Regions from separate parts of the Raoultella sp. genome, predicted to be linked through region 2. Evidence: predicted binding sites of a transcription regulator. Region 2 holds the regulator's gene; the other holds the start of a gene.

Region 1 (4,370 bases), on a different contig from region 2:
AGGCATCTCGAAGTGAGAGAGCGTCATCACCGGTTCAATACCGTACTTCAGGCATTCATCAAACAGATCGTCATAGAACTGGAGCCCTGATTCATTAGGCTCCAGCTCATCACCCAGCGGGAAAATACGTGTCCAGGCAATCGAAGTGCGGAAGCATTTGAAACCCATTTCGGCAAACAGCTGAATGTCTTCTTTATAACGATGGTAAAAATCAATCGCCTCATGGTTGGGGTAATTTTTCCCCGGCAGTACGCCATTGGTGATTTCACGCGGCACGCCGTGTGCGCCAGCGGTCATCACGTCGGCCACACTGACGCCTTTCCCGCCTTCCTGCCAACCACCTTCCAACTGATGCGCCGCCACCGCGCCGCCCCACAGAAAACCTTCTTTAAATCCAGACATGTTTTCTTCCTTATGAACCATCGCCGCTAAACGATCGGTTTTGCTGATTAAAATGGTAAACCGCCCCCATTAAACCGGCATCGTTGCCGTGGCTGACGGTGTCGAGATAGTCTGCAATACCGAACCAGGCAAGATGTTCGCGCATCAGCGCCAAAAAGCCTGGCCGTTCCACAATGCCACCGCCGATGAAAATGGCCTGCGGATCAAAAATGTTCACCAGGTTATACAGACCGGTACCAAGACCGTTGAAAAAGTCTGCCACCAGCCGCTGGCAGACCGCGTCGCCCGCATCGTAGCGATCGAAGATCTCTTCACCGGTTACCGCTTCCAGCGATTTACCAACATGCCCGGCATAGCGGTGCCGCAATACTCGCAGCGTGCAGTTTTCATTCATAGAATAGCGACGCACATCGCGAGCACCGGGGCGCTCGGTCTGCATATAGCCGAATTCACCCGCGCGAAAACGCGCGCCATGCACCAGTTGGTTGTGACAAAAAATCGCGCCGCCGACGCCGGTTCCGATCGTCAGAACCAGAAAGTCGCTCATATTGAGCGCTTTACCCTGCCAGCGCTCAGCGAGCAGAACGCAGTTAGCATCGTTTTCGATGGAGACGGGAAGCCCGGTCTGTTGCTCCAGCCAGTGCTTAATCGCGAAATTATCGAACTTACGGATTGCGCCGCCCATTTCGATAAAGCCAGTATGTGGGTTGACATAGCCAGGCGCGCCGATCGCCACGCCTTTACATTCCGGGTGAGCGGCAATCCACGCCAGAATCGCTTGCAGTATCTGGTCGCCATCGCTGTCGCTAATCGACTGCTTATCTTTTTCAAGCAGTTCGCCCGCAGCAGTGCTTACACCCATTTTTAACGCTGTTCCGCCGATGTCAAATGCGGCAATGTTCATTCCGTTTCTTCCTCCAGAATCCCCGCGGAATCTACCTTCTGCTCTCCTGAACAAAAAAAGAAACCGGTTTCAGTGGCATGATGGCGATTCCTAATGTCATAGGCAAGTACAAGAATGTACCCGGTTTCATTTTCGTGAACCGGTTCAAATTTGTTCATATCGCTGCCGATTCACGCCGACTGCAAAGCAGGCTCGCAAACGTTTGCTTTCCCTGTTAGAATTGCGCCGATTTTTCTTGCTACCGCAAATGTGTGGAGATTTCGCAGTGACCGATAAAACCTCTCTCAGTTATAAAGATGCCGGCGTAGATATTGATGCAGGCAACGCGCTCGTCGACCGTATCAAGGGTGTGGTGAAGAAAACCCGACGCCCGGAAGTGATGGGTGGACTGGGCGGATTCGGCGCACTGTGCGCATTGCCGCAAAAATACCGCGAGCCGGTTCTGGTTTCCGGCACTGATGGCGTCGGCACCAAGCTGCGTCTGGCGATGGACCTGAAACGCCACGATACTATCGGTATTGACCTGGTGGCAATGTGCGTCAATGACCTGGTGGTCCAGGGCGCAGAACCCCTGTTTTTCCTCGACTACTATGCCACCGGTAAACTGGATGTCGATACGGCAGCCAGCGTCATCAGCGGCATCGCTGAAGGCTGCCTGCAGTCGGGCTGCGCGCTGGTTGGCGGCGAAACAGCGGAAATGCCGGGCATGTACCACGGCGAAGACTATGATGTCGCGGGCTTTTGCGTCGGCGTAGTAGAAAAATCAGAAATCATTGATGGCAGCAAAGTTGCCGATGGCGACGTGCTGGTCGCGCTGGCCTCCAGCGGCCCGCATTCCAACGGCTACTCGCTGGTGCGTAAAATTATCGAAGTTAGCGGCGTCGATCCGCAGACAACCGATCTGAATGGTTCGCCGCTGGCCGACCATCTGCTGGCACCGACCCGCATCTACGTTAAATCGGTGCTGGATCTGATCGCCAACGTTGACGTTCACGCGATCGCCCACCTGACCGGCGGCGGCTTCTGGGAAAACATTCCGCGCGTTCTGCCGGACAACACCCAGGCGGTCATCGACGAGTCCTCCTGGCAATGGCCGGAAGTCTTCAACTGGTTGCAACAGGCCGGGAATGTCAGCAGCCATGAAATGTACCGTACTTTTAACTGCGGTGTCGGCATGGTTATCGCCCTGCCGGCAGAAGTCGCCGACAGCGCCATCACGCTGCTGAACGAGAAAGGTGAAAACGCGTGGAAAATCGGCTATATCAAAGCTTCTGATTCCGAACAGCGTGTGGTCATTGAATGAAAAACATGGTGGTGCTGATTTCCGGTAACGGAAGCAATTTGCAGGCGATAATTGATGCCTGTGCCCGAAAGCAGATTAACGGCACCCTGAGAGCGGTATTCAGCAATAAGGCCGACGCGTTCGGTCTTGAACGCGCGCGTGAGGCCGGTATTCCGGCCCATGCGTTGTCGGCCAGCCAGTTTGCCAATCGCGAAGCCTTCGATCGCGAACTGATGCATGAGATCGATGCTTACGCGCCGGAGCTGGTGGTGCTGGCAGGCTACATGCGGATCCTTAGCCCGGCGTTCGTCGCCCATTACCAGGGGCGTCTGCTGAATATCCACCCGTCGCTGTTGCCAAAATACCCGGGGCTGCATACCCATCGCCAGGTACTGGAAAACGGTGATGAGGAGCACGGTACATCGGTACATTTCGTCACCGATGAGCTCGACGGTGGTCCGGTGATTCTGCAGGCCAAAGTGCCGGTTTTTGCCGGAGATAGTGAAGACGAGATTACCGCCCGCGTGCAGGCTCAGGAACATGCCATCTACCCGCTGGTAGTAAGCTGGTTTATGGACGGTCGTCTGCGCATGGAGGGGAATGTGGCCTGGCTTGACAACGTCCCTCTGCCGCCACAGGGTCATGCGGCTGAAGAATAATCATCAGCGCCTCCGGCTCCCGCCAGAGGCGTATTTTATCGGTTCACCGCCCGCCGCTTCTCCCCTGTTTTGTTCGAATCAACGATGATTTTTTCCCTGTTTATATCCGGGCACGGCCTCGTTTTGTACACAAAACCAGCACTTGCTTGCCACCGTTTTTGTTCACAGCACATTGAAAGAAAACTGTCATACTTCTTTGACATAGTTGGACATTCAATGGCAAAGCTCGCCATAATGAAAAAGCAACATCAATCAACCGGAGTGTGAGTTGTAATGGGCCAGGAAAAGCTATATATCGAGAAAGAACTCAGCTGGTTGTCCTTTAACGAACGTGTACTTCAGGAAGCGGCGGATAAAAGTAACCCACTGATTGAGCGCATGCGCTTTTTAGGCATCTACTCCAACAACCTCGATGAATTTTATAAAGTGCGCTTCGCTGAACTTAAGCGTCGCATCATAATTAGCGAAGAACAAGGCAGTACCGCCCATTCTCGCCATTTGTTAGGCAAAATTCAGGCCCGCGTACTGAAGGCCGATCAGGAGTTTGACAGCCTGTATAATGAGCTGTTGCTGGAAATGGCGCGTAACCAGATCTTTCTGATCAATGAGCGCCAGCTTTCGGTGAATCAACAGTCCTGGCTACGCAACTATTTCAAACAGTACCTGCGTCAGCACATCACCCCGATCCTGATTAACCCTGAAACCGACCTGATCCAGTTCCTGAAAGATGATTACACCTATCTGGCAGTCGAAATCATCCGTGGGGAAACCATCAATTACGCCCTGCTGGAGATTCCATCAGACAAAGTCCCGCGGTTTGTTAATCTGCCACCGGAGGCACCGCGCCGCCGCAAGCCAATGATCCTGCTTGATAACATCCTGCGTTACTGCCTGGATGATATCTTTAAGGGCTTCTTTGACTACGATACGCTGAACGCCTACTCGATGAAGATGACCCGTGACGCCGAGTACGATCTGGTGCACGAGATGGAATCGAGCCTGATGGAGCTGATGTCCTCGAGTCTGAAACAGCGTCTGACGGCAGAGCCGGTACGTTTTGTTTATCAGCGCGATATGCCGGACACCATGGTTGAAATGCTGCGCGAGATGTTCTCCATTTCAC
Region 2 (4,370 bases):
ACCGGCGACGCCAAACCGCTGCTGACCGTGGATGTCTGGGAACATGCCTATTACATCGACTACCGTAACGCCCGTCCTGACTATCTGGCGCACTTCTGGGCGCTGGTAAACTGGAAGTTTGTGGCGGCCAATCTGGCGGCCTAAAACGCGAACGCAGAAGGGGCAACCCTTCTGCGAATATACCTACGGTTCGACCAACGCCTCTTCCGGCTGTGAACGCCCGCCAACCAGCACCAGCAGCAGCGCCACCCCGGCAATTATCGCCCCCATCACCGGCACAAAGGCATAGCCCAGCCCGCCGGAAATCACCGCACCGCCGGCTGCCGCGCCCAGCGCATTGCCGAGGTTAAATGCCCCGATATTGACCGACGAAGAGAGCCCCGGCGCTTCATGGGCTACCCGCATCACCCGCATTTGCAGCGGCGGAACCACGGCGAAAGTCGCCGCCCCCCAGACTACCATACTGATAGCGGCCCCCAGTTGCGTCTGCGCCAGCAGCGGAATTGCCAGCATGATAACCATCAGCAGCAGCAGAAATCCCTTCAGCGTCCCGGAGACGGAACGGTCGGCGAATTTACCGCCCAGATAGTTACCCAGCGAAAAGCCGACGCCAATCAACACCAGCATGGCGGTGACAAACAGCGGCGAGGCGTGCGTAATGGTATGCAGTACAGGTGAAATATAGGTGTAGAGGGTAAACATGGCACCGGCCCCCAGCACAGTCGTCAGCAGCGCGGAGAGCACCTGCGGACGAACCAGCACGGAAAGCTCCTGTTTTACGTTCGGACGTTCACCAGCGCGGCCTTGAGGCAACGAGAACCACAGGCTAACCATCGCCACCAGTCCCAGACCTGCCGTCGCGAGGAACGACATCCGCCAGCCGATGGTTTCGCCAAGCCATGTCGCCGCCGGAACGCCGCCAATATTAGCGATGGTCAACCCCATGAACATGGTCGCCACCGCGCTGGCCTGTTTGTGTTTCGGCACCACGCTCGCCGCAACCACCGAACCGAGGCCGAAGAAAGCTCCGTGGTTAAGGCTGGTGATAATGCGTGAAATCAGTAGCGTAGTGTAATCCGGCGCCATTGAGGAGAGGACGTTACCCAGCGTGAAGATCGCCATCAGAAAAATCAGTGCATTTCTGCGCGCGCGATGAGAGAGCAGCAAAGTCATTAGCGGCGCCCCGACCATCACGCCGATCGCATAAGCACTGATCAGCATTCCCGCCGCCGGAATTGACACGTCGACGCCTTTGGCAATCACCGGCAGCAGCCCCATCGGGGAAAACTCCGTGGTACCAATACCAAACGCGCCTATCGCCAGCGCTAACAAGGGAAAGTTGATTTTCATTCAATGACTCCAGCAGACCGTCATCGGCAACGGTATCTCATCAGAAGTCAAAAGCATGACATCAATCACAAAAAAACAAAAGTAAACGAAATGGCAAAAGATTTTTGCGAAATTGATAATAATGGCGGGATATCGGGGGAAAGGGGCCTCTCCCCCGGATAAATCAGTGCAGTACCGCGGTCAGGGCGGCGGCCACGATGAGCCCCAGGACAATAATCGTTGTCGTCAGCGAAAACTTTAAATCGGTATCCATCAATTTTTCTCCCCAGTTATCCCCACACGAAAAGTGAGCTTGCTCATTTTTGCACAATATCGCACAAAAATCTTCCATGTTTTAGGGTGATGCACATTTTTGCTCTTCCCCTTTGCCGCAAGATCGGACAAAATCCCACGCTAATTTGAAAGCGTATCGGCCATTGACCCCTTCCTGTCGTTCTGTGTCGTTTTCCCGACGTGATGCAATGTTGAAAATTGTATTCAGGGTGTGTACAGGCAAACGTTTACGTATCGATAATCAGACGATCAGGTCAAGGTCTGGAGTGAGAAGTAATGGCAACAATTAAAGATGTAGCGAAGCGCGCAAACGTTTCCACTACAACAGTATCACATGTAATTAACAAAACCCGTTTCGTGGCGGAAGAAACCCGCAACGCCGTGTGGGCGGCGATCAAAGAGCTGCACTATTCTCCAAGCGCCGTTGCTCGCAGCCTGAAGGTTAATCACACCAAATCGATCGGTCTGCTGGCCACCAGCAGCGAAGCGGCCTATTTCGCTGAGATTATTGAATCTGTAGAAAAGAGCTGTTTCCAGAAAGGCTATACTCTGATTTTGGGCAATGCGTGGAACGATCCCGAAAAACAGCAGGCCTATCTGTCGATGATGGCGCAAAAGCGTGTCGACGGCATGCTGGTTATGTGTTCTGAATACCCGGAATCGGTGCTCCGCATGCTGGAAGAGTACCGCCATATTCCGATGGTGGTCATGGACTGGGGTGAATCCAAAGCCGACTTCACCGATTCGGTGATCGATAACGCCTTCGAAGGCGGCTATATGGCCGGGCGCTACCTGGTCGAACGCGGCCACCGCGAGATCGGCGTGATCCCTGGCCCGCTGGAACGTAACACCGGCGCCGGGCGCCTGGCCGGCTTTATGAAAGCCATGGAAGAAGCGCAGATTGCCGTTCCGGAAAGCTGGATTGTTCAGGGGGACTTCGAGCCTGAATCCGGCTACCGTGCAATGCAGCAGATCCTCAGCCAGCAGCATCGCCCGACGGCGGTCTTCTGCGGCGGCGATATCATGGCGATGGGCGCAATCTGTGCTGCGGATGAGATGGGTCTGCGCGTACCGCAGGACATTTCGCTGATCGGGTATGATAACGTGCGTAACGCCCGCTATTTCAGCCCGGCGCTGACCACCATCCATCAGCCGAAAGATTCGCTGGGGGAAGCGGCCTTCAATATGTTGATGGATCGTATCGTCAACAAACGTGAAGAGTCCCAGTCGATCGAGGTTCACCCGCGACTGGTAGAGCGCCGCTCCGTCGTCGACGGCCCGTTCGTCGATTACCGTCGCTAATCAATCGTGCGGCGCCGGCTATGTCTATTCCGGCGCCCGTAGCCACTCCCGGTTTAACGTTTCACTGTCCCCCAGATAATCCAGCAGCCACAAAAGGGCCGGTGAGGCGTCACTCTGCTGCCAAGTCAGGCAACACGCAGCGTCCGGGAACGGATTTTCCAGCGCCAGCACGGTCCATTCGCCACGGTCAATCCAGGGGCGAGCAAAATGGCTCGGCACCATTCCTACGCACAATCCCGCCGAGAGGCAGGTGGCCGATGATTCCCAGTCCGGCACCACCACCCTTTTCTGGTTATCCAGTAGCCAGGTCGTGCGTTTCGGCAATGAGCGAGAGGTATCTTCCCGGACCAACGACGGCCAGTTGCGCAACACGTCATCGCTGAGCGGCCCGGTCATCTGCGCCAGCGGATGATGGCTCGCCACCACGCAATCCCAGCTCAGCATCCCCATATCACGAAAGGCGTAGCGCCCCCCTACCGGAATCGAACGGGTTGCTCCGATAGCCAGTTCCACGCGTCCGTCGGCCAGCGCGTCCCAGACGCCGTTGAAGACCTCCTGAAAAACAATCAGCTCGACATCCGGAAAGTGACGATAAAAATCGACAATCATCTGCCGCATACGGGCTGGTTTAACGATGTCATCCACGGCTATCGACAGCTGACCGCGCCAACCGTTGGCTATCTGCTGACACTGCTGGCGAGTGATCTGCATTTTTTTGATAACAGATCGTCCTTCCTGTAAAAACCAGAGCCCGGCGGGGGTCAATTCGACATCGCGATGGCGGCGTTCAAACAGCGGTACCGCCAGCCACTCTTCCAACTGACGTACAGTATAACTGACCGCCGAAGGTACGCGGTGCAGTTCCTGCGCCGCTGCGCTAAAGCTGCCGTTGCGGGCTACAGCATCAACAACTTCGAGTGAGTATTCGGACCACATATTCTGCCTGCAAAAATTTTGAATGCATGTAGCAAATATTAGCGTTTCACAAGCCAGAATGCACTCCCTACACTCTGCGGCATCATATCTGCATCTATAAGAGAATGTTATGCAACAACCCGGGAAAGGATTTTTAGTGTGGCTGGCGGGACTCAGCGTGCTGGGTTTCCTGGCCACCGACATGTATCTGCCGGCCTTTTCGGCTATTCAGCAGGATCTCAATACCTCTGCGGCATCGGTCAGCGCCAGCCTGAGTCTGTTCCTCGCCGGCTTCGCCATCGGACAGTTGTTCTGGGGCCCGCTCTCGGACCGCTACGGACGTAAACCAATTCTGCTGACCGGGCTGGCTATCTTCGCTATCAGCTGTCTGGGGATGCTGTGGGTGCGTGATGCCACCCTGATGCTGGTGCTGCGCTTTATTCAGGCAATCGGCGTCTGTGCCGCAGCGGTGACCTGGCAGGCGATGGTCACGGATTATTACCCCGCTCAGCACACTAACCGTATTTTCG

Evidence for each region. The regulator PurR, encoded in region 2, represses purine synthesis genes. The targets are predictions, from matches to a motif close to CANGCAAACGTTTGCNTG.
Region 1: purM (phosphoribosylformylglycinamidine cyclo-ligase) is a predicted target of PurR. The motif match lies at 1,498-1,515, and genes of this name have one in related genera.

Annotation. Positions count from the first base shown of each region.
Region 1 covers NZ_JBCNNS010000014.1:5,341-9,710, reverse strand. Annotated here, with positions in the region: gene ACZAHD_RS03795 (6-phospho-beta-glucosidase) at 1-402, opposite strand, end outside; gene bglK (beta-glucoside kinase BglK) at 413-1,306, opposite strand; gene purM (phosphoribosylformylglycinamidine cyclo-ligase) at 1,572-2,609, shown strand; gene purN (phosphoribosylglycinamide formyltransferase) at 2,606-3,247, shown strand; gene ppk1 (polyphosphate kinase 1) at 3,521-4,370, shown strand, end outside.
Region 2 covers NZ_JBCNNS010000080.1:9,775-14,144, forward strand. Annotated here, with positions in the region: gene sodB (superoxide dismutase [Fe]) at 1-144, shown strand, start outside; gene ACZAHD_RS14715 (MFS transporter) at 184-1,350, opposite strand; gene cydH (cytochrome bd-I oxidase subunit CydH) at 1,514-1,603, opposite strand; gene purR (HTH-type transcriptional repressor PurR) at 1,900-2,925, shown strand; gene punR (DNA-binding transcriptional activator PunR) at 2,950-3,861, opposite strand; gene punC (purine nucleoside transporter PunC) at 3,971-4,370, shown strand, end outside.